3 regions of the Aliihoeflea sp. genome follow, and region 2 is predicted to be linked to each of the others. Evidence: predicted binding sites of a transcription regulator. Region 2 holds the regulator's gene; each other region holds the start of a gene.
What was found. The regulator LexA, encoded in region 2, represses DNA repair genes until DNA is damaged. The targets are predictions, from matches to a motif close to TGTTCNNNNTGTGTTCNG.
Positions count from the first base shown of each region.

Region 1: the regulator LexA is predicted to act here: its motif matches at 4,814-4,831, upstream of recA (recombinase RecA).
Region 3: the regulator LexA is predicted to act here: its motif matches at 2,361-2,378, upstream of ACT6QU_RS02320 (dehydrogenase).

Region 1 is NZ_JBQVMV010000002.1:315,071-322,208, reverse strand. It holds gene ACT6QU_RS04645 (NADP-dependent isocitrate dehydrogenase) at 1-237, shown strand, start outside; gene ACT6QU_RS04640 (PRC-barrel domain-containing protein) at 369-731, shown strand; gene alaS (alanine--tRNA ligase) at 801-3,461, opposite strand; gene recA (recombinase RecA) at 3,657-4,757, opposite strand; gene ACT6QU_RS04625 (carbohydrate kinase family protein) at 4,965-5,906, shown strand; gene ACT6QU_RS04620 (pseudouridine-5'-phosphate glycosidase) at 5,908-6,819, shown strand; gene ACT6QU_RS04615 (OmpA family protein) at 6,875-7,138, opposite strand, start outside.
Region 2 is NZ_JBQVMV010000002.1:442,347-449,484, reverse strand. It holds gene recG (ATP-dependent DNA helicase RecG) at 1-821, shown strand, start outside; gene ACT6QU_RS05245 (DUF423 domain-containing protein) at 799-1,155, opposite strand; gene lexA (transcriptional repressor LexA) at 1,263-1,967, shown strand; gene ACT6QU_RS05235 (ComEC/Rec2 family competence protein) at 1,980-4,313, opposite strand; gene gltX (glutamate--tRNA ligase) at 4,432-5,856, shown strand; gene gltA (citrate synthase) at 6,008-7,138, shown strand, end outside.
Region 3 is NZ_JBQVMV010000001.1:442,976-450,113, reverse strand. It holds gene ACT6QU_RS02335 (hypothetical protein) at 1-363, shown strand, start outside; gene ACT6QU_RS02330 (hypothetical protein) at 366-944, shown strand; gene ACT6QU_RS02325 (DNA adenine methylase) at 1,119-1,973, opposite strand; gene ACT6QU_RS02320 (dehydrogenase) at 2,452-2,661, shown strand; gene ACT6QU_RS02315 (SOS response-associated peptidase) at 3,029-3,745, shown strand; gene ACT6QU_RS02310 (hypothetical protein) at 3,742-3,939, shown strand; gene ACT6QU_RS02305 (hypothetical protein) at 4,064-4,216, shown strand; gene ACT6QU_RS02300 (hypothetical protein) at 4,282-4,734, opposite strand; gene ACT6QU_RS02295 (hypothetical protein) at 4,731-5,018, opposite strand; gene ACT6QU_RS02290 (lysozyme) at 5,018-5,983, opposite strand; gene ACT6QU_RS02285 (DUF6270 domain-containing protein) at 6,014-6,877, shown strand; gene ACT6QU_RS02280 (hypothetical protein) at 6,962-7,132, opposite strand; gene ACT6QU_RS02275 (heparinase II/III family protein) at 7,082-7,138, shown strand, end outside.

The DNA.
Region 1 (7,138 bases), 130 kb from region 2:
TCGATCGCGTCGATCTTCGCCTGGACGCGCGGCCTCGCGCACCGCGCCAAGCTCGACGACAATACCGAACTGAAGAACTTCGCCGAGACGCTGGAGCGCGTGTGCATCGAGACCGTCGAATCCGGCCACATGACCAAGGATCTGGCACTTCTGATCGGCGCCGACCAGCCTTGGCTCTCGACGTCCGGCTTCCTCGACAAGGTCGACGAGAACCTGCAGAAGGCGATGGTGGCCTAAAGGTCAGTTTTCCAAGGCTAAGCGAACGGGGCGGCTTCAGGGCCGCCCTTTTCTTTTGTCGCACACCTGCCAGGCGAACCAATCTGCCCCTCGCGCATTGAGGGCGAGTATCAATGCCAAGGAGTAAATCCATGTTCGCCAAGACCGTTACCCTCGCCTTCGTCTCGTCCGCCCTTCTCGCCGGCTCCGCCTTCGCCCAGACGGCATGGGTCGAGATCGAAGACAACGTCCAGGTTTCCGCGTTCAACGCCACGGTCGACCAGATCGACGACTGGGACGTCTATGCCGGCGGCGAAAAGGTCGGCGAAGTCGAAGAGGTGGTCGGTACGGAAGCCGGCACCGCGACCGCGCTGGTCGTCGACTTCGAAGGCAATGGCGGCTTTGCCGACCAGGACATGGTGATCCCGCTCGACCAGTTCGCCTGGGAAAACAATCAGCTCGTGCTCAATGCCGATGCTGCCGCGGTCGGTTCGATGGAAGTCTGGAACGACTAAGCAAGGCCACACTTAAAGTGACGAAGCCGCGGCATTGCCGCGGCTTTTTTCATTGTGCGCTGGCGAAAATCAGCTGACGAGCGCTTCGCGAACCGCGGCGATGGCCGCATCCGCATTGGCTGCGTCTGGGCCGCCGGCCTGTGCCATGTCTGGCCGGCCGCCTCCACCCTTCCCGCCGATAGCGGCGGAGGCGGCACGAACGAGATCGACTGCACTGTAGCGACCGGTCAGATCGCTGGTGACGCCGACGACGATGCTCGCCTTGCCATCATCCGTGCCGACGAAGACGACGATGCCGGACCCGACTGACGACTTGCCCTCGTCTGCCAGCGGCTTCAAATCCTTGGCCGACACGCCCGAGACGACGCGGCCGAGGAAGCCGACGCCGGCCACGGTCTCGGCTTCCTGCCCGCCAGCCGGACCCGCGCCGCCGCCGAGCGCCAGTTTCTTGCGGGCGTCGGCAAGTTCGCGCTCGAGCTTCTTGCGCTCGTCGAGAACGGCTTCGAGGCGAGTGACGACATCCGCCGGCGCGACCTTCAGCGCGGAGGCTGCCGCTTTCAGGCGCTTGTCCTGTTCGTCGAGATGTTGCCGCGCGGCTTCGCCCGTCAGCGCCTCGATGCGGCGGACGCCCGATGCCACGGCGCCTTCGGCCAGAAGACGCACGATGCCGATATCGCCGGTAGCGGCGACATGCGTTCCGCCGCAAAGCTCGGTCGAATAGCTCTTGCCGGCTTTGTCGCCATGAAGCGCCGTACCCATCGACACGACGCGGACCTCGTCGCCATACTTTTCGCCGAAGAGCGCCATGGCGCCTTCTGCGATCGCGTCGTCAACGGCCATCAGCCGCGTAGATACGGGAGCATTCTGCAGTACGATCTCGTTGGCGAGTTCCTCGACCCGCGCAAGCTCTTCGGGCGCGATCGGCTTGGGATGCGAAAAATCGAAGCGCAGGCGGTCAGGCGCGACGAGCGAACCCTTCTGCGCAACGTGCGTGCCGAGCACTTCGCGCAACGCCTCGTGGACGAGATGGGTTGCTGAATGATTGCGGCGGATGCGGGCGCGGCGCGCGGCGTCGACCTTGAGCTCGACGGGAGCGCCGATTTTCACCGTACCCGACGCGACGCGTCCGAAATGGACGAACAGGCCGTCGGCCTTCTTCTGCGTGTCGGTGACGTCGATTGCGAAGCCTTCGCCGAGAATTCGGCCTGTATCGCCCACCTGGCCGCCGGATTCGCCGTAGAATGGCGTCTGGTTGAGGACGATCGCGACGTCTTCGCCATCGGAAGCACCTTCTGCCTGCGTGCCGCCCTTGACGATCGCGGCGATGACGCCTTCGGCCGCTTCGGTCTCATAGCCGAGGAATTCGCTCGCGCCGACCTTGTCGCGGATGCCGAACCAGACGGTTTCGGTCGCCGCTTCGCCGGAGCCTGTCCAATTGGCGCGCGCCTCGGCCTTCTGCCGCTCCATCGCCGCGGAAAACGCGTCGGTGTCGACGGAAATGCCGCGCTGGCGCAGCGCGTCCTGCGTCAGGTCGAGCGGGAAGCCGTAGGTGTCGTAGAGCTTGAAAGCCATCTCGCCATCGAGGCGGTCGCCCTCGCCGAGCTTTTCGGTCGCATCAGACAGGAGGCCAAGGCCGCGCGCGAGCGTCTTGCGGAAGCGCGATTCCTCGAGCTTCAGCGTCTCGGTGATGAGCGCCTGTCCGCGCACGAGTTCGGGATAGGCCTGGCCCATCTCGCGCACGAGCGCTGGCACGAGGCGCCACATCAGCGGATCGGCTGCGCCCAGAAGCTGCGCGTGCCGCATCGCGCGGCGCATGATGCGGCGCAGGACATAGCCACGGCCCTCGTTCGACGGCAGGACGCCGTCGGCGATGAGGAAGCTCGCGGCGCGCAGATGGTCGGCGATGACCCGGTGGCTCGCGCGGTTCTTGCCTTCGGCCTTGACGCCCGTCGCTTCTTCGGAAGCGCGGATCAGGGCCTTGAAGAGGTCGATGTCGTAATTGTCGTGAACGCCCTGAAGCACGGCCGCGATGCGCTCCAGCCCCATGCCGGTGTCGATCGAGGGACGCGGCAGATCGATACGCTGTTCCTTCGAAATCTGCTCGTACTGCATGAAGACGAGGTTCCAGATCTCGATGAAGCGGTCGCCATCCTCATCCGGGCTGCCGGGAGGGCCGCCAGAAATGCCTTCGCCGTGGTCGTAGAAAATCTCGGAACACGGGCCGCAGGGGCCGGTATCGCCCATGGCCCAGAAATTGTCGCTCGTCGCGATGCGGATGATGCGGTCGTCGCCAAGCCCGGCGATCTTCTTCCAGTGCGCGGCCGCTTCGTCGTCCGTGTGGTAGACGGTCACGACCAGACGCGTCGGGTCGATACCGTATTCCCTTGTGATCAGGTTCCAGGCGAGCGTGATCGCCTCTTCCTTGAAGTAGTCTCCGAACGAGAAATTGCCCAGCATCTCGAAGAAGGTGTGATGGCGCGCGGTGTACCCGACATTGTCGAGATCGTTGTGCTTGCCGCCGGCACGCACGCACTTCTGCGCCGTCGCCGCGCGCGAATAGGGGCGCGTCTCAAGCCCGGTGAAGACGTTCTTGAACTGGACCATGCCCGCATTGGTGAACATCAGCGTCGGATCGTTGCGCGGGACGAGCGGGCTCGACGCAACCGCCTCGTGACCGTTCTTCCGAAAATAGTCGAGGAAGGTCGATCGGATTTCGTTGACGCCACTCATCTGCGAACCTTTACGTGCTGACTGCCCGCGGAAACGGGGAAAGAACGCCTTTTAGCGTCAGGCAATTGGGCTGTCCAGAAATCAGCACCGAACGCCAGGCCGATTGCGCGAAGCGACGGCGGTTCCTCCAAAATACGAATGAAAAAGGCCGCCGGAACATCCGACGGCCTTCTTCGTCAACGCGACCGCCCGGATCTACATGCCGGCGGCGTCATCAAAATCCGCATCATCTTCGCCGTCGCCATCACGCTTTGCTTCAAGGAACTTTTCAGCGATCAGGCCGGCATTCTGGCGTAGCGCCAGTTCGATCTCGCGGGCAGCCTCCGGATTGTCGCGCAGGAACTGCTTGGCGTTCTCGCGACCCTGGCCAAGACGTTGCGAATTGTAGGAGAACCAGGCGCCCGACTTCTCCACCACGCCAGCCTTGACGCCAAGATCGACCAGTTCGCCGACCTTCGACACGCCCTCGCCATACAGGATGTCGAATTCGACCTGCTTGAAGGGCGGTGCAAGCTTGTTCTTGACGACCTTGACGCGGGTCTGGTTGCCGACGACCTCGTCGCGATCCTTGACCGAGCCGATGCGGCGGATGTCGAGGCGGACCGAGGCGTAGAACTTAAGCGCGTTGCCACCCGTCGTGGTTTCCGGCGACCCGAACATGACGCCGATCTTCATGCGAATCTGGTTGATGAAGATGACCATGGTGTTGGACCGCGAGATCGACGCGGTCAGCTTGCGCAGCGCCTGGCTCATCAGGCGCGCCTGCAGGCCTGGGAGCGAATCGCCCATCTCGCCTTCGATTTCGGCGCGCGGCGTCAGGGCGGCGACCGAATCGACCACCAGCACGTCGATCGCTCCGGAGCGGACCAGCGTGTCGCAGATTTCCAGCGCCTGCTCGCCCGTATCGGGCTGCGAGATCAGCAGGTTTTCAAGGTCGACGCCCAGCTTGCGTGCATAGACGGGATCGAGCGCATGCTCGGCGTCGACGAAAGCGCAGATGCCACCCTTCTTCTGCGCTTCGGCAACCGTATGCAGCGCAAGCGTCGTCTTGCCCGAGCTTTCCGGCCCGTAAATCTCGACAATTCGCCCCTTCGGCAAGCCGCCGACGCCCAATGCGATATCGAGACCGAGCGATCCGGTGGGAATGGTCGCGATTTCCACTACCTGCTCGTTCGCGCCGAGCCGCATGATCGAGCCCTTGCCGAACGCACGCTCGATCTGCGAAAGCGCAGCGTCGAGTGCCTTTGTCTTGTCCACAGATCTGTCCTCTACAAGCCGCAATGAATTCTGAGCCATGATACATACCCCGTGCTGGTCAGCGAAGATGGACAGTTCCGTGTCCCGTAGATTTTTGTACCTTTTTTGTTCCCTTTTTGCAAGTGGGGTCAAGCCACTGGAATATATGGATTTAGTCGCACAGGTTCGAAATATGTTCTCCTTCTTCCGCAAGGTCGTCGGCCGTCTCGGCCGCGCGATTCCAACGGCCGGCGCGCGGGTGGCGCCATGATCGGGCGATGTTCGATTCTTGCCGTGGGCGGCGCTCATATCGACCGGCGTGGTGTCGTCTCAGGCCCGTACCGTCCGGGTGCGTCCAATCCCGGCGCGATGCGCGAGGAGGTCGGCGGCGGCGCATTCAACGCGCTGCGCAACGCCTGTCGCGTCGGCGCGCAAGGGGCAATGCTGTCGGTTCGCGGCGGCGATGCCGCCGGGCAGATGGTCGAGCATGCGATCATCGCCGCCGGCATCAGCGACATTTCCGCGACATTTCTGGACCGCTCGACGCCGAGCTACACCGCAATCCTCGAAGAAACGGGCGAACTCGTTTGCGGCTTTGCCGACATGGCGCTTTACGAGCAGGCCTTCGACAAGCAATTGCGCAGGCATCCCTTCCGCGATGCCATCAGCGGTACGGATGGCATTTTGACCGATGCCAACCTGCCGCAGCCGGCGCTCGAGCGGCTTGCCGGGTCGATTAGGGCGCTGCCCCTTTTTGCGATCGGTGTCTCGCCGGCCAAAATTCAGCGGCTGGAACCGATCCTCAAATCGCTGTCGATGCTGTTCATGAACCGGAACGAGGCATGCGCGCTCAGCGGGCTTGGCGCCGGCGCACCCGACGAAACACTGGGCCGTGCGCTTTCCGAGAAGGGGCTTGCGCGTGCCGTCATCACCGCCGGGAGCGGCGGGCTCCTCTTGCTTGACGCAGGTCGCCTTGCGAAGCTGACGCCGCCCGAAGTGAGGAACGTGCGCGACGTCACCGGCGCCGGCGATGCGCTGGCCGGCGTGACGCTGGCGCGCATGCTACAAGGGCTGGACTTCCACCAAGCGGTGCGCCATGGCATCGCCGCCGCGTCGCTGACGATCGAGAGCGAAACCGTCGTCGCGGATTTCGACGAGGCCGAATTGCTGAAACGCCTGGCCGACGTGCCGGAAGTCATCGGAGCCTGACATGACGCCAAGCCAAGCCTATCTCGACTATTCCACGGAAGTCGCCGCCGCAAAGCATGCCGGCAAGCCGATCGTCGCGCTCGAAAGCACGATCATCACCCATGGCATGCCCTACCCGCAGAACGGCGAAATGGCTGCGCGCGTGGAGGCGATCATTCGTGAGGAAGGCGCCGTTCCGGCGACGATCGCCATCGTCGACGGGCGAATCAAGATCGGACTGACCGACGCCGAGCGCCACGCCCTCGCGCAGGCAAAGGACGTGATGAAGCTCTCGCGTGCCGACCTTGCCTTTGCCGTGGCGCAGAAGAAGACAGGGGGCACCACGGTCGCCGCGACGATGATCGCGGCTGAACTCGCCGGCATCCAGGTCTTTGCGACGGGCGGCATCGGCGGCGTCCACAAGGGCGCCGAGACGAGCTTCGACATTTCGGCCGATCTCGACGGACTGGCACGCACGCCGGTCATCGTGGTCTCGGCCGGCGCGAAGGCGATTCTCGACGTCGAAAAGACGCTCGAAGTGCTGGAGACGCGCGGAGTCCCGGTCGTCGGTTACCGCACGGACGTCATGCCGGCGTTCTGGTCGTCGCGCTCTGCGCTGCCTGCTCCATTGCGGCTCGACGAAGCGGCAGACATCGCGGGGTTCCACCTAACGCGTCAGGAACTCGGTCTTCGCGGCGGCATGCTGATCGCCAATCCGGTGCCGCAGGACCAGGAAATTCCGGCCGAGATCATGGCCGGGCATATTGCGCAGGCGCAAGCCGAGCTTGGCCCCAAGGGCATCACGGGCAAGGCGGTGACACCGTATCTGCTCGGCCGGCTGCTCGAACTCACGGATGGCGCGAGCCTCAAGACGAACATCGCGCTGGTCGAGAACAACGCCCGGCTGGCGGCGAAGATCGCCAAGGCGCTCTGAACAGAGAAAAAGCCCCGGAAATCCGGGGCTTTTTTGCTTCGGTTCATTTGCAGAATCAGGTGATCGGCGCGAGGTAGATTTCGACGCGGCGGTTCTGCTGGCGGCCTTCCGGTGTCGCGTTGGAGGTCACCGGCTGGCGGTCGCCGAAGCCGTTGACGGCGAAGCGACGGCCATCGATGCCCTGCGCGTTGAGATAGTTCGCGACCGAAAGCGCACGGCGCTCCGACAGGCCCTGATTGTAGGACGGGTTGCCGGTCGAATCGGTGTGACCATTGACGTCCACCACGGTCTGCTCGTAGCGGCGCAGGACAAGAGCGAC
Region 2 (7,138 bases):
CGACGCCGATCCCGCGCACGCTGGTACTCACGGCCTTCGGCGACATGGACGTCTCGCGCCTCGACGAGAAGCCGGCCGGCCGCCAGCCGATCCAGACGGTAACCCTGCCGCTCGAGCGCCTGTCGGACCTGATCGCACGGATGCGCCGCGCCGTGGACGAGGGGCAGAAGATCTACTGGATATGCCCGCTGGTCGAGGAAGCCGAAGGCATGGACGTCATGTCGGCCGCCGACCGCCACAAGGCGCTTGCAGACATTTTCGGCCCAGACGTCGGGCTCGTCCACGGTCGAATGTCGGGCGTAGCAAAGGACGAGGCGATGGCCGATTTCAAGGCCGGGCGCACGCGCATCCTTGTCGGTACGACCGTCATCGAAGTCGGCGTCGACGTGCCCGACGCCACGATCATCGTCATCGAGCATGCCGAGCGTTTCGGCCTCGCCCAGCTTCACCAGTTGCGCGGCCGGGTCGGGCGCGGACAGGCGGCGTCGAGCTGCGTCCTCCTCTACCAGTCGCCACTCGGCGAGGTCGCTAAGCAGCGGCTGACCGTGATGCGCGACACGGAAGACGGCTTCCGCATCGCTGAGGAAGATCTGAAACTGCGCGGCGAAGGCGAACTCCTCGGCACGCGCCAGTCGGGCACACCCGGCTTTCAGCTTGCCCGCCTGGAACACCACGCCGACCTGTTGTCGGTCGCGCGCGACGATGCGCGGCTCTTCCTCCAGCGCGACCCCGACCTCGCCACGCCGCGCGGGCGGGCGATCCGCACGCTTCTCTATCTCTTCGGACGCGACGACGCGATCAGGCTGATCCGCGCCGGCTGAACAGCGCAGAAGCCGCGACGACGGCCCAGCCGGCGATCAACAGCATGCCGCCGGCAGGTGCGGCCATCGGGAACAGCCGGTCGCCGAGAAATGCGCGGGCAGCAATGTCCCCGCAGAAGAGCGCGAGCCCGACCGCGAGAATCCAGGTGCCGGCAAGCTGGAGCCGGCCGAATTGAAGACCTGCCAGCACCATCAGCGCCGGTGCATGGAACAACAGCATGTTGGCCGCGGTGCCGAGCGTGCCCTCTCGGTGCGCGGCGACCGCCGAAAGTGCGACACCGCAGGCGCCGCAAAGCGCGCCGAGGCAGAAAAGAATTCGGTTGGTATGGGCCATGTTTCGTCCAGATTGCTCGACTTTCACGCGCCTGTTGCAGAACACATGAAGAACGGTTAAGTTTGTTCTGGTTTTGTTTTTCGGCGATTCTCCTTGTAAGGACTGCCATGCTCACGCGCAAGCAACACGAACTCCTGCTCTTCATCCATCAGCGGCTGAAGGAGAGCGGCGTGCCGCCGTCCTTCGACGAAATGAAGGAGGCGCTCGGTCTGGCTTCCAAGTCCGGCATCCATCGTCTCATCACGGCACTCGAGGAGCGCGGCTTCCTGCGTCGCCTGCCGAACCGGGCACGCGCGCTCGAGGTGATCAAGCTGCCCGAATCGATCTCCCAACAGCCGCGGCGGTTCCAGCCGAGCGTCATCCAGGGCAGCCTGTCGGAAAAGCCGGCGGCCAGAGCCGAGAAGGCGCAGCCGATTCCGGTGACACGGGCGCCGGTCGAGATTCCCGTCATGGGCCGGATCGCCGCCGGCGTCCCGATCGACGCGATCCAGCATGCGACCCGCGCGGTCGCCGTGCCGCCGGAGATGCTGGCGGGCGGTGAACACTACGCGCTCGACGTCCATGGCGATTCGATGATCGAGGCCGGCATCCTCGATGGCGACACGGTGATCATCCGGGCGGGTCAGTCCGCGACGCCGGGCGAAATCGTCGTTGCGCTGGTGGACGATCAGGAGGCGACCTTGAAGCGCTTCCGCCGCAAGGGCGCGTCGATCGCCCTCGAAGCCGCCAATCCGGCCTACGAGACGAAGATCTACGGGTCCGAGCGCGTCAAGGTTCAGGGCAAGCTGGTCGGGCTGCTCCGCAAGTACTGAGCGGCGGCGGGATCAATCGCGGCGATAGGGCGGCATTCCGCGCGCCTCGCGGGAGAATTGGCGGTGGCTGTGCCACGGCCGGTAAGGCTCGCGAATGGCGTGGATGATGTTTGGCAGGGCACCTGCGTTGCCCAGTTGGATTTCCGCACTGCCCCGCCGTGCCAGGTCCTGCTTCGTCACGATCGCCGCCTCTCCCGTCCGACAGACATTGCCCGCAGTCGCATCATCGATCACGATCAGCGCGGCGCTGGTACAGAATGCGAAAGCGGCGATCGCGTCCGGTACATGAGCCACTAGGCGCCCTTGCTCGTCCTGCGCGACGCATGTCTTGGCCGCGCAGGAAAAGCCCGGCACGGTCGAGGCCTGGTCAATCGCTTCGGCCGGCGTCGCCGCATCGGCAGGCGGTTGGACGCGGTCCGCATCCATTCCATGCAGCCAGTTCTGGATCGTGAAGCCGTTCGGCCGGGATCGATTGACGTGAAGCGTCCGCCCCTGGCCGGCGATGGCGACGAGCCGTCCATCCTCCGAGACAAGGACATCCGGCAGGTCGCGATTTGCGATGAGGCCGGTCCCCAGGATCAGGAATGGCAGCGCGATCAGGCGCAACTTGCCCGACAGCGCGGTCATGGCGACGAGACCGACCGTGAGCACCGCGACGGCAGCGACGGGCAGCGAACCGACGGCATCGATCGGCGAGCGCGCCGCAAACCACGCGGCGATATCGGTAACCACCCCGATTGCTGCGCCCATGACGCGCAGGGGCAGCGCCTCGAGGCCGAACGGCATCATGAGGGCCGAGAGCACCGCGAAAGGCATGATGATCGCCGAGACGATCGGCATGGCGCTGAGATTGACCCAGAGCGCGTGAGGCGAGACGCGGTGAAAGTGGTAGGCCCCATAAAGCGTCGTCGCGAGCCCGGCGATCACCGAAGTCGCGGCAAGACCAAGCATGAACTTGAACGCGCCTGCGGCAAGGCGACCGATCGCGCCGCGTTCGGCTCGCGGCGCGTCGGGCACGCGGCGCGGTTCGCTCCACCAGCCATAGGCGCCGATGAGTGCCGCCGTCGCGGCAAACGACATCTGGAAGCTCGGTCCGACGACTTCGTGCGGCGATATCGCGATGACGATAATCGCGGAAATCGCCAGATTGCGCATCGTGATGGCCGCCCGGTCGAAGAGAATCGCGACGAGCATCACCGCCAGCATGATGTAGCTGCGTTGCGCGGCAACGGCGCCTCCGGAAATTCCCAGATAGAGCGTGGCGGCAATCAGCGCGACGATGGCGGCGTATTTTTTGACCGGGCGACGTGACGCAAACACCGGAAAGAGCGCCAGACCGCCCCTTATGGCCACGAGCACCGTGCCGGCGACGAGCGCCATGTGCAATCCGGAGATAGACAGGATGTGGGCAAGCCCTGTCTTGCGCAGGTCCTCGTTGACCGTTTCGGGTATTCCCGCACGCACGCCGGCAGTAAGCGTGGCTGCAATTTCGCCTTCCGCTCCCGAGAGAACGGCACGCACCCGAGCGGCGATGGCGAGGCGTACGGCTTCGAGCCGCAGGACCAGCGTCTCGCGCAGGTCGGGCGGCGGCGAAGAGGCGGCGAGCTCGGGATCGCGCAGGAAGAATCCGATTGCGCCGATGCCGTCGAAATAGCTGTTATAGGCGAAATCATAGCCGCCTGGCCGCACCGGGCCGGAAGGTGGCATCAGGCGGGCGATGCCGACGATCGTCATGCCGAGTTGCAGCTCGGCCGGCACGTTCCGTGCGGAGAGACGAACCCGGTCGGGCGCGTAGCGCAGTTCGGGCCGCGCCGTCGATGCGACATCCAGTGTCAGGCGCGTGCGACCGGTCGCCTGATGCTCGATGCGTACCACGCGCCCCGTCACCTCGGTTCCGATCTCCGATCCCATCATCGCCGTGCCGGTCCGCCATGTCTCCAGTCCAGCGAGCCCGACGCCTGCCATGGTGGCGAAAAGGGCGAGAACGATGAACGATATCGCGGGCCAGGCACGGCAAAGAGACGCCAGCAGCAAGAGCGCTGCCAGCGCCGACACTACGAGCCAAAGCGAGGGCTCGAACGGCAGCGCGCCGTAAACCACAACGCCAACCGCCATAGCGACCGGCAAAAGGATGAAGCCCGTACCGCGATCGCGCTCGTCGGAGACCGCGCGGGCCGCTGCCGCGCCAATCGGGAGGGTTCGCGCTGAAACTTCTCGTCGTGTGACCGGGGCCGCATCGAGCGGCGTGGCGGTTTCGGTGTGAACAAGGATCATGCCGTCCACGTCCGCCTCGCCGGGCGGAACGAAGGCGCGCCATTCTTCGTCCTGACGCGTGTCCCCGGCCATATCCCCTGCCCGCCCGCTTGCGCCTCAAGCCGCCTATGCTACATGAGCCACCACGAATGGCCACAGCGCCCGCGACGCGGCCGAGCCGTGCGCCTCCCCAAGTTCTCCAGGAGCAATCATGTCCTCCAAGGTCGTCACCCGCTTTGCCCCCTCGCCGACCGGCTATCTGCACATCGGCGGCGCGCGCACCGCGCTTTTCAACTGGCTCTATGCCAAGCACACGGGCGGCGAGATGTTGCTGCGGATCGAGGATACCGACCGTGAGCGTTCCACCGACGCCGCGACCGCCGCGATCCTCGACGGGCTGAAATGGCTCGGGCTGGACTGGGACGGCGAGCCTGTCTCGCAGTTCGAGCGCGCCGACCGCCATCGCGAGATCGGCGAGGAGTTGGTGAAGAGCGGCAAGGCGTATTACTGCTATGCCTCTCCCGAGGAACTGACCGAGATGCGGGAGAAGGCGCGTGCCGAGGGCAAGCCGCCGCGCTATGACGGGCGCTGGCGCGACCGCGATCCGTCCGAGGCGCCCGCCGGCGTCAAGCCTGTCGTTCGCATCAAGGCGCCGCAGGAGGGCTTCACCATCGTCGCCGACAAGGTTCAGGGCGAGGTTCGCTTTCCCAACAAGGACCTGGACGATTTCATCATCCTGCGCTCGGACGGCAACCCGACCTACATGCACGCCGTCGTGGTCGACGACCACGACATGGGCGTCACCCACATCATTCGCGGCGACGACCACCTGACCAACGCGGCGCGACAGACCATCATCTACCAGGCGATGGGCTGGGACGTTCCGGTCATGGCCCACATCCCGCTGATCCATGGTGCAGATGGCGCGAAGCTGTCCAAGCGCCATGGTGCGCTCGGCGTCGAGGCCTATCGCGAGATGGGCTACCTGCCGGCGGCACTGCGCAACTATCTCGTCCGTCTTGGCTGGAGCCATGGCGACGACGAGATCATGACGCTCGACCAGATGATCGAATGGTTCGAAATCGAGGACGTCAACAAGGGTGCGGCCCGCTTCGACTTCGCTAAGCTGGAGGCGCTCAACGGCGTCCATATGCGCCAGAGCGACGATGCCGAGCTTCTCGGCGCATTCGAGGCGACCCTGCCCTACCTTCCCGGAGGCGCCGAGATGGTCGCGGCCTTGACGCCTCAGCGTCGCGCGCAGCTTCTGGCGGCGATGTCCGGTCTCAAGGATCGCGCCAAGACGCTTGTCGAGCTGAAGGACGGCGCGGCTTTCCTGTTCGCTGAGCGGCCCCTGCCGATGGAAGAGAAGGCTGAGCAGATTCTCGCCGATGGCGGCCGCGACGTCGTTCGCGACCTCCTGCCCCGGCTGGAAGCCGTCGGCGAATGGAGCGCATCCGAGACGGAAGCCGCGGTTCGCAATTATGCGGAGGAGACCGGATTGAAGCTGGGCAAGGCGGCACAACCCCTGCGCGCAGCCTTGACCGGCCGCTCCGTTTCGCCTGGCGTTTTCGACGTTCTGGCCGTTCTGGGTCGTGAGGAAAGTCTCGGCCGGCTTCGCGATCAGGCCGAAAAGTGAAGAGCTTTTCGCAGCGCAGCATGTAACTGTCGGTGAACTTGGCACGGCAATGCAAATGCGCTAGCTAGAGCGCGCACGGCGGGTCGTCGGTTATGTTTCATGACAATGATGCACTGCCAAAGAAAGTCTTCCGCATGAATGAGGTGTTGATATGACTGAAGGGACGGCGAAACTCGAATTCGGTGGCGATTCCCACGAATTCAAGGTGCGGAAAGGCTCTGTCGGTCCGGACGTCATCGACATCGCGACGCTCTACAAGAACACCGGTGCCTTCACCTACGATCCCGGCTTCACCTCGACCGCGAGCTGCGAATCGGAAATCACCTATATCGACGGCGACGAAGGTATTCTCCTTCATCGCGGTTACCCGATCGACCAGCTCGCCGAGCATGGCGATTTCCTCGAAACCTGCTACCTGCTGCTCTACGGCGAACTGCCGACCAAGGCGCAGAAGGAGGATTTCGACTATCGCGTCACGCACCACACCATGGTGCACGAGCAGCTTTCGCGCTTCTTCACCGGCTTTCGCCGCGACGCCCACCCGATGGCCGTCATGTGCGGCGTCGTCGGCGCGCTGTCGGCCTTCTACCACGACTCGACCGACATCTCGGACCCGCATCACCGCATGGTCGCCTCGATCCGGCTGATCGCGAAGATGCCGACGATCGCCGCGATGGCGTTCAAGTACCATATCGGCCAGCCCTTCGTTTATCCGAAGAACGAGCTCTCCTTCGCCGCCAACTTCCTGCACATGTGCTTCGCCGTGCCGTGCGAGGACTACAAGGTCAACCCGGTGCTGGCGCGCGCCATGGAGCGCATCTTCATCCTGCACGCCGACCACGAGCAGAACGCGTCGACCTCGACCGTTCGACTCGCCGGGTCGTCGGGCGCCAATCCGTTCGCCTGCATCGCGGCCGGCATCGCGTGCCTGTGGGGCCCTGCACATGGCGGCGCCAATGAGGCTGCGCTCAACATGCTTTCGGAGATCGGCTCGGTCGACAAAATTCCCGAATTCATCGCCCGCGCCAAGGACAAGAACGACCCGTTCCGCCTGATGGGATTCGGCCATCGGGTCTACAAAAACTACGATCCGCGCGCCAAGATCATGCAGAAGACCACGCATGAAGTCCTCGGCGAGCTCGGCATCAAGGACGATCCGCTTCTGGACGTTGCGATGGAGCTCGAGCGCATCGCGCTCACCGACGAGTATTTCATCGAGAAGAAGCTCTACCCGAACATCGACTTCTATTCGGGCATCACGCTGAAGGCGCTCGGCTTCCCC
Region 3 (7,138 bases), on a different contig from region 2:
GACTTCGTCACACTCACGCGTCCTGCGGTGGCTCCCTTCGCCGACGCCGACGGCATGTTCGAACCGACAAACGAAACGATGCGGCTGCGAGTGAAGCAGGTGGTGACAGCTGAAAATTTCAAGGCGCGGATATCTTCGCTCTTAACGAGAGCCAAAGATGCCGGATGGCATCAATTCAACGTCGATATATCGTTCTCGGACAAGCGAAAAAGGACCGTTCGCCTCGAAAAAGAACAGGAAGCGCGTGAGATTCTTTTTGTACGATCTGATCAGGTCGACTTTCCGCTCCCCTTGGCCGCATGCGCTGTCGACATTGTTGATCAGGTTGTAGAGAAGGCGGTAGCAATCAAAGCTGGAGGGTGATCTTGTTCATCTTTTCCTACCCGCTCCGATACCTAGCCTTAAAAAATGAAGCGCGACAGCGCCTCATTTGGCGTGATGCGATTCCGGTCGTTCTTTTGGCGACTGCGCTGAGCTTGCCGTTCTGGCTTTCCCCAGCGAACTTCTTTGGACCCAGCGGATTCGTCGATCGGTTCGGAGCGTTCGCAGGCGTTCTGACAGGCTTCTACATTGCCGCACTCGTCGGCGTGGCTTCATTCTCTGGCGCGTTGCAGGGGCTCGACGAAGTCATGCAGTTCGGCCAAGTCTTCGTGCGCGAAGACGGGGAGGACCGCGCGTTGACGCGTCGCGAGTATGTAACCGCCATGTTCGGCTACTTATCGCTGCTTGCACTGTCGCTCTCGTTCAGCGCCATCCTAATGGTGGTCTCAGCGGATGTGATACGAGCTTGGGTGCCGTTGTGGGTGGGCGACATTTCGCTATCCATTTTTCTCGTCGCGACCAGCCACATGGTCGTCACCACGTTCCACGGTCTATACTACTTCATAGATCGGCTTTACGACGCGCCAGCCACAATCCCGCCCAAGTCCGACGAAACCGAGTAAATAGGCAATGTCGGCGCTTCGATGTCGCTGCAAGCGCACCTCGTTCGGGACGAGGGGGTTGCAGGTTCAAATCCTGCCACTCCGACCAAGACACTCAAGGGCTAGGCCCCGACATTCCTGAATTGCACCGAGCGCTGCACCGTTTCCGCACCGATTGGCCGCTCTGCCGCAGCATCATGAGCACCTCGCATCGGCCGGAAGATTGGCCGGCAACGGCGAATCTGCCCTCATGATGATGACTTCGCGCACGTCCTTTCCAACACCGCCACGGACCGTGTAGGTCATCGGCACGTCGACGATCTGGAAGCGCGAGAATATCTCTCGGACCTCCGGCACGTCGTTCAGTGACAGGATGAAGCGACCCTTCAGTTCAGCCAGGCGCGCTGCCATGTCGGCAAAGTCGGCTCGAGCAAACAGCTCTTTCCCGTAGTCGCCCTCGCAACCGAAGTATGGAGGGTCGAGATAGAACAGTGCGCCCGGCCGATCGTAGCGATCAAGCACATCCCGCCAGTCCAAGTTCTCGATCACCACGCCGGCGAGACGCTCATGCACCTCCTCGAGGACGGGCCCGAGGCGGCCGACGTTGAACCGAGCCGCTCCACCCGCGTCGACGCCGAACGATCGCCCGTGGATCTTCCCACCAAAGGCAAGTCTCTGGAGATAGAGGAACCGGGCAGCTCGCTCGAGGTCGGTGAGCGTCGACACGTCGCATCGCGACAGACGTTCGAACTCCCGCCGAGAGGTGACCTGGAACTTGAGCATGTCCATGAACTGAGGATAGTGGCGCTGGAGGATCCGGAAGAGCGTGGCGACGTCGCCAGCTCGATCGTTGATGACCTCCCCCTTCGGCACGAGCCGGCGCCGAAAGAAGACGCCGCCCATGCCCACGAAGACCTCGACATAAAGCGAGTGCGGGATCTGCTCCATGATGGCGGCCAGACGCTGCGCGAGCAGCTTCTTGCCACCGAGATAGCTTGCCGGCGGGCGCACGGGCTCCACCGCCTGGAAGGAAAATTCCTCCTGGGACATCATCATTTCCTTAAGGATTGCCGCTGCAGCCTTCTGCCGCCCGAAAGGGTCGCGGGTGCAGCATTTATCCCATCGAGGTGCTGGGCGGATGGCGCCAACCATTGCCGCCGCTATCGGAGTTGACGCTCCGTGGCCGCCCGTGTCCGGACGGCGCAATCGCGATTCAGACGCTGCTTGAGCGCGATAGTGGGAGTCTTGACTGTATTGCGGCGATTTTCGCCAACGTGCCGGAAACGCTCGACAAAATCCACCCCGCACCCGCACCGGGTTTCCAAATCGGTCCCTTGAAACTACTGAGAAATCCCCCGGCTGCCCCGCACCGCTTCTCACCAGAATTGAGGCAACGATAGGACAGCAATCCTTTCCGGATTGACTCTCCCGGCCAGCGAGAACATTCTAGGAACATCACCAATCGAGATTGATGCCGCGCCGGCGCCCCGACCGCGTCGCGATCGATCTCCTATTGCCCGGAGGTTTCATGCCGCGCCCTGCCCCTGTCGTCGAATCCGACGATGTCGACTGGATGATCATCGAGCATGCCGGCGATATGCGCGCCGCGCTGGAAACCGCAATGATCGAGATCGAGCGACTGCGCCATGAACTCGCACTGGCGAGCTTGGCTGTGAGCTCGGGCTTTACCCGCGGTTGGCAGCCAACGATCGCGACCGATGGTCATACGCAAGGGTGAACTCCGGCTGTCGCACGTCAAACGGGACTGGCCGATCTGCATTGTTGTGCCCCGAGACCTATGGGGACCGTTGATCCCGTGGATGGGTCGGCACACCGCGCGGCGCGGACAGGGCTCAATTGACGATAATGGGGAACAGCTTGTGGTGCTCTACCTACGCGATCCGCTGATCGCCGACAGGATCATCAGATTCTGCGACGGATGGCGATTCGACCCTAAACATTTCAAGCCAGGGTCGGGTAAGCGCGTCATTTGCCGGCCGGTCGAGCAGACCCTCCACGTCGGGCCGGACGTGTCGATGTCGCGACGACGGCCATTCTGGCCGCCTCCAGTTGACGACCCTCACCGCCGGTGAAAGACATTCAATATGTGTAACCTCTACAACATCACGATCGGCCCACAGGCCATTCTCGAGCTGACCCGAGCTATGACCAATAGCGTCGGCAACCTTGAGCCGCAGAACATCTACCCCGACTATCCCGCGCCGATCGTTCGCGAGGGTGCCATCGGCCGCGAGTTGGTCCGTGCCCGCTGGGGAATGCCATCGTCGAAGAAGGCGATCTTCGACGCGACGGTGAAGCGGGTCGAAAAGCTGCGTGCGAAAGGCAAGGATGTCGACGAGGACGAGTTCAAGCGGCTGCTCGCGATCGAGCCGGATGCCGGCACGACGAACGTCCGTAACCTGTCCTCGCCTCACTGGCGCCCGTGGCAGGGCGTGGAGAGCCGCTGCGTGGTCCCGGCGACCTCGTTCAGCGAGTACGGCAAGGCCCGCGGGCCTGATGGCCGCCTGCCGCTGCACTGGTTTGCGATTGACGACACCAGGCCGCTATTCGCTTTCGCCGGAATGTGGACGACCTGGACGAGCGTGCGCAAGGCAAAGGAGGGAATGGTGACCGCGGACATCTTCGCCTTTCTGACGACTGAGCCGAATGCGGTTGTGGCGCCGATTCATCCGAAGGCGATGCCGGTTATCCTCACGACACCCGAAGCGATCGACGTCTGGCTGCGCGCGCCGTGGGACGAAGCGAAATCGCTGCAAAGACCCCTGCCCGATCATAAACTCGTCGAGGTAGGGCAGCCATGATCGCGCCTTTGGACCCCAGACGTATCGAGATCGCCCGACACATCATGGAAGCGCGCAAACTGGCGTTCGATATTGACGCGCAGATTCTCGAATTTCTGCTCGAAAGCGCGCTCCACGAGGCGATCGGGCACGATGCGGCGGCGCGCAAGGCTGTCCTGGGTAAGCTGGAAGATGACCGCGCTTCTGGCATTTGAGGCCCGGACGAGAATTCAGGAACGCCGGCGCACGACATATCCGCAAATGCCAGGCGAGTTGGCGCAAAAATCCAAGACCTCCTTAGCATTAGAAACTTAGCATGTTCATTGGGAGGTATGACCGATGACCGACGACACTCGACTGATCGAACTTGCTCTCATGAAGGCCAAGGCCGCGCGAAAGGCTTTCCTTGCCTTCCTCCTGGAGATGGCGCTTATCGAGGCACGCGAGATGGTCGTGCGGCGCCAACGTGGATATTCGCCCGTGAACGCATAAAAGGCCCCGCCATCTCCGGAGAGACGACGGGGCCAGCCCTTGTGAGGCAATTCTACGCGGTCAGTCTATGGGTTCTTGCCCTTGATCTCGAACTTGATTGGCGGCGAATACACCCGCACTGGCCAGCTCAGAATGCGCTGCAGCGGATTGCAGATGTAATCGAGCACGACCTGATAATACGCCGGTCCCGTTGTCGCTGCATCAGGTATCGTGATTGAGCGCCGATACGTCTCGCGCCCCGCCAGCAGTTCCATGCCGGTTGTGAAGCTCGGGATCGAATGTCGGCGCCACTGACTGTCGTATAGCCAGCGCTTTGCATCGATCGGGCAGACGCGCTCGCGGAATACCTCGAACTCGACTTCGATCGACCCGCCCTGCCGCACGAACGTCGTAATGGCGCGTGCGCTTTCGTATCGAATCGGCGGCGCGCGATCGGTGACCCAGAGCGCCATATTGAACGATCCGATGCCAGCGAGCACCAGGATCAGCCCGGCCACGATCTTCCAGACATGGCTCATTGCGACGGCCCTCCCTTAAGGAAGCCCCACGCTTTCAGGATATATTCGTAGAGGACGACGGTGCCGATGAAGATCGAAACGACCGTCACGACCAGCCAGTAGCCGAAGCGGCCGACCGTGCGGATGTCGCGAACCATCTTGAACCAGACCTTGATGTCGTCGGCCGACTGGGCAACGACAACCTTGAGCGCCTCCACCTCGTCCGGTCGAAGGCCGGCAAGGAACTTGCGCGTCGCCTCGGGCAGTTCCTGCAGCTTTTCAGGCGCATTCTTAGGCTCGAGCATCAGCCGGGCTCCGCATTCTTTGGTGCACGGTAGGCACCGATCGCGCCCGCAGCCGCGCCGATGAAGGCGGTGACCGCAGCGATGAACTCCGGCGTGGTGAACGCCGCCGGCAGCACGTCGGCCGCGACGACGGCGGTCCAAAGCGCGCCGGCGATGGCTGCCCACTTGCCAGCGCCGACAGCCTTGGCCGATTGCTCGACTGGAGATGGCTGCGGCGTGTGTTCACAGCCAGGCTCGAGCGCCGGACCGCCATTGTGGCCAACAGGTGCGGGCATGGTGTCATCCTCTTCTTCGATGATGGGAACTGCGGGACCGGTTGGCTCACCTCCTTCTGGCGACAGGGTGGGCCCGGCCGGCACGGCGTCGGGCTGCGGCGCCTCGTCGAGCACGACTGCCTGCGGCAAAGCGAAGGCCTGCGCGAGCTCGGCCGAGACGTCGATGCGCTTGCCCGAGGACCAGTCGGGCGCCATGTTCGCGCGCAGCCGCGTGAATTCGATCATCGTGCCGTCGTTCGACCAGATGCCGTCGAAGAACAGGTCCCGCTCCTTGGCGCGCCGGCCGGCGATCTCTTTTGGCGTGATCCAGTTCATGAAGGCCTTGCGCGCCTTCTCGTCCTCGCCGCGCAGCCAGTAACGGACCCAAGCCGCCCGGCCGATCGCGCCGGTGTTCCAGTGAAACGAGACCGCCGCGGCGAACTGCGCCTTCGTCAGTGGCCGGACCTTGAATGCTTCGCGCACCTGGCCGGCGTAATTCGACAGCGCCCAGGCGTAGATGTTCATGCAGTGCTGCACGGTCTGCGGCTTGCCGATGTAGCGCTCGACGCGGTGACCAGTCGCGTTCGTCATGCCGACGCACCAGGTCTTGACGCCGACGCTGTCGAGATAGGTCTGGCGCACGAGCGCCTCGTGCGACGCTACCTCGTGGGCAACATCGGCATCGACGGCCATGAGCAGAGATGTCGACATGACGTGTGTCCTTTCCCCCGGTGTGGCCGGGTGATTGAAGGTTTCGAAATTTTGGCTAGGCTAAGCGGTGGTGACGTCGTTCAATCGTCACGTTTCAGATCGACGGCGCCTCCCTCAACGAGAGGTGCTGACTTCTCACTTGATGAGCTGCGGCTTTTCCATCAGAAGCTGTACATCTTGTCAGCAAACCTCGGAAACCCGGTGCGCATATTCATCGTTGGAAGCTGCGTCAGCAGAGACGCCTTCAACTTCACCTCTCGTGCGACGCTTACGGACTACGTCGCGCGCACATCGCTGGCGAGCGCTTTTGGCGAGCCGTTTCCATGGCTTACAAATGAGCGTATCGAATCCGCACTCGAAAGCAAATTTCAGCGCCGCCTTGTGCAGATTGACGCATCAAAAAAGCTTCGCCAGCTTCTAGAAACCGCGCAATACGACCTGGTGCTTCTCGATTTGATTGATGAGCGGTTCTCGCTAGTAAAAATTGGCGCGGCAAGATGCACATACTCATCGGAGGCTCGCAAGACGGGGGTCGCTAATGCTCCAGGTGCCAAGTTTATCAGACCGTCGGACGAACTTAGGCACCAGTGGTGGAAAGACGGGCTGAACGACCTTTTGGCGATTGCCGCGAAGCGGGGGACCAGGGTCGTACTCAACCAAGTTTGGTGGGCTGCATCAGACGACAGTGGTGCCGAGTTCGACCGCGTCCTAGTTTCAGAAGGCAACGCACATTTGGCACGCTTGTATCGAGAAATCCCCGAATCTGTCGAGCGAGTTAGTTATGATGCTCAATCGTTTGTCGGCAGCACTACTCACCGATGGGGGCGCTCGCCATTCCATTACACAGAAACCGTCTCGCACACGCTTCTCAGCGCTCTTCAGCTTGACTCCTGACATTAGCAGATCGCGTACCAGGTCAGTATGTTCCGAAATCTCATTGCCCGGCTCCGGCGCTTCAGCTTCCCTCAGCATCGTCCTTCAAAATGGCATCAGCAACGCTTCTTGAACATTGAGCCGGACGCCGATGACGGCAAAGCCTTCCTCGACACTGGGCGATGGGGCGTCCGCGGTTTCGATACCACGATAATTACAGATTCGATGTGGACCGATATCGAGCGCTTGCCGAGAACGCTTCAGTGGAAGCTGCATCAGTTT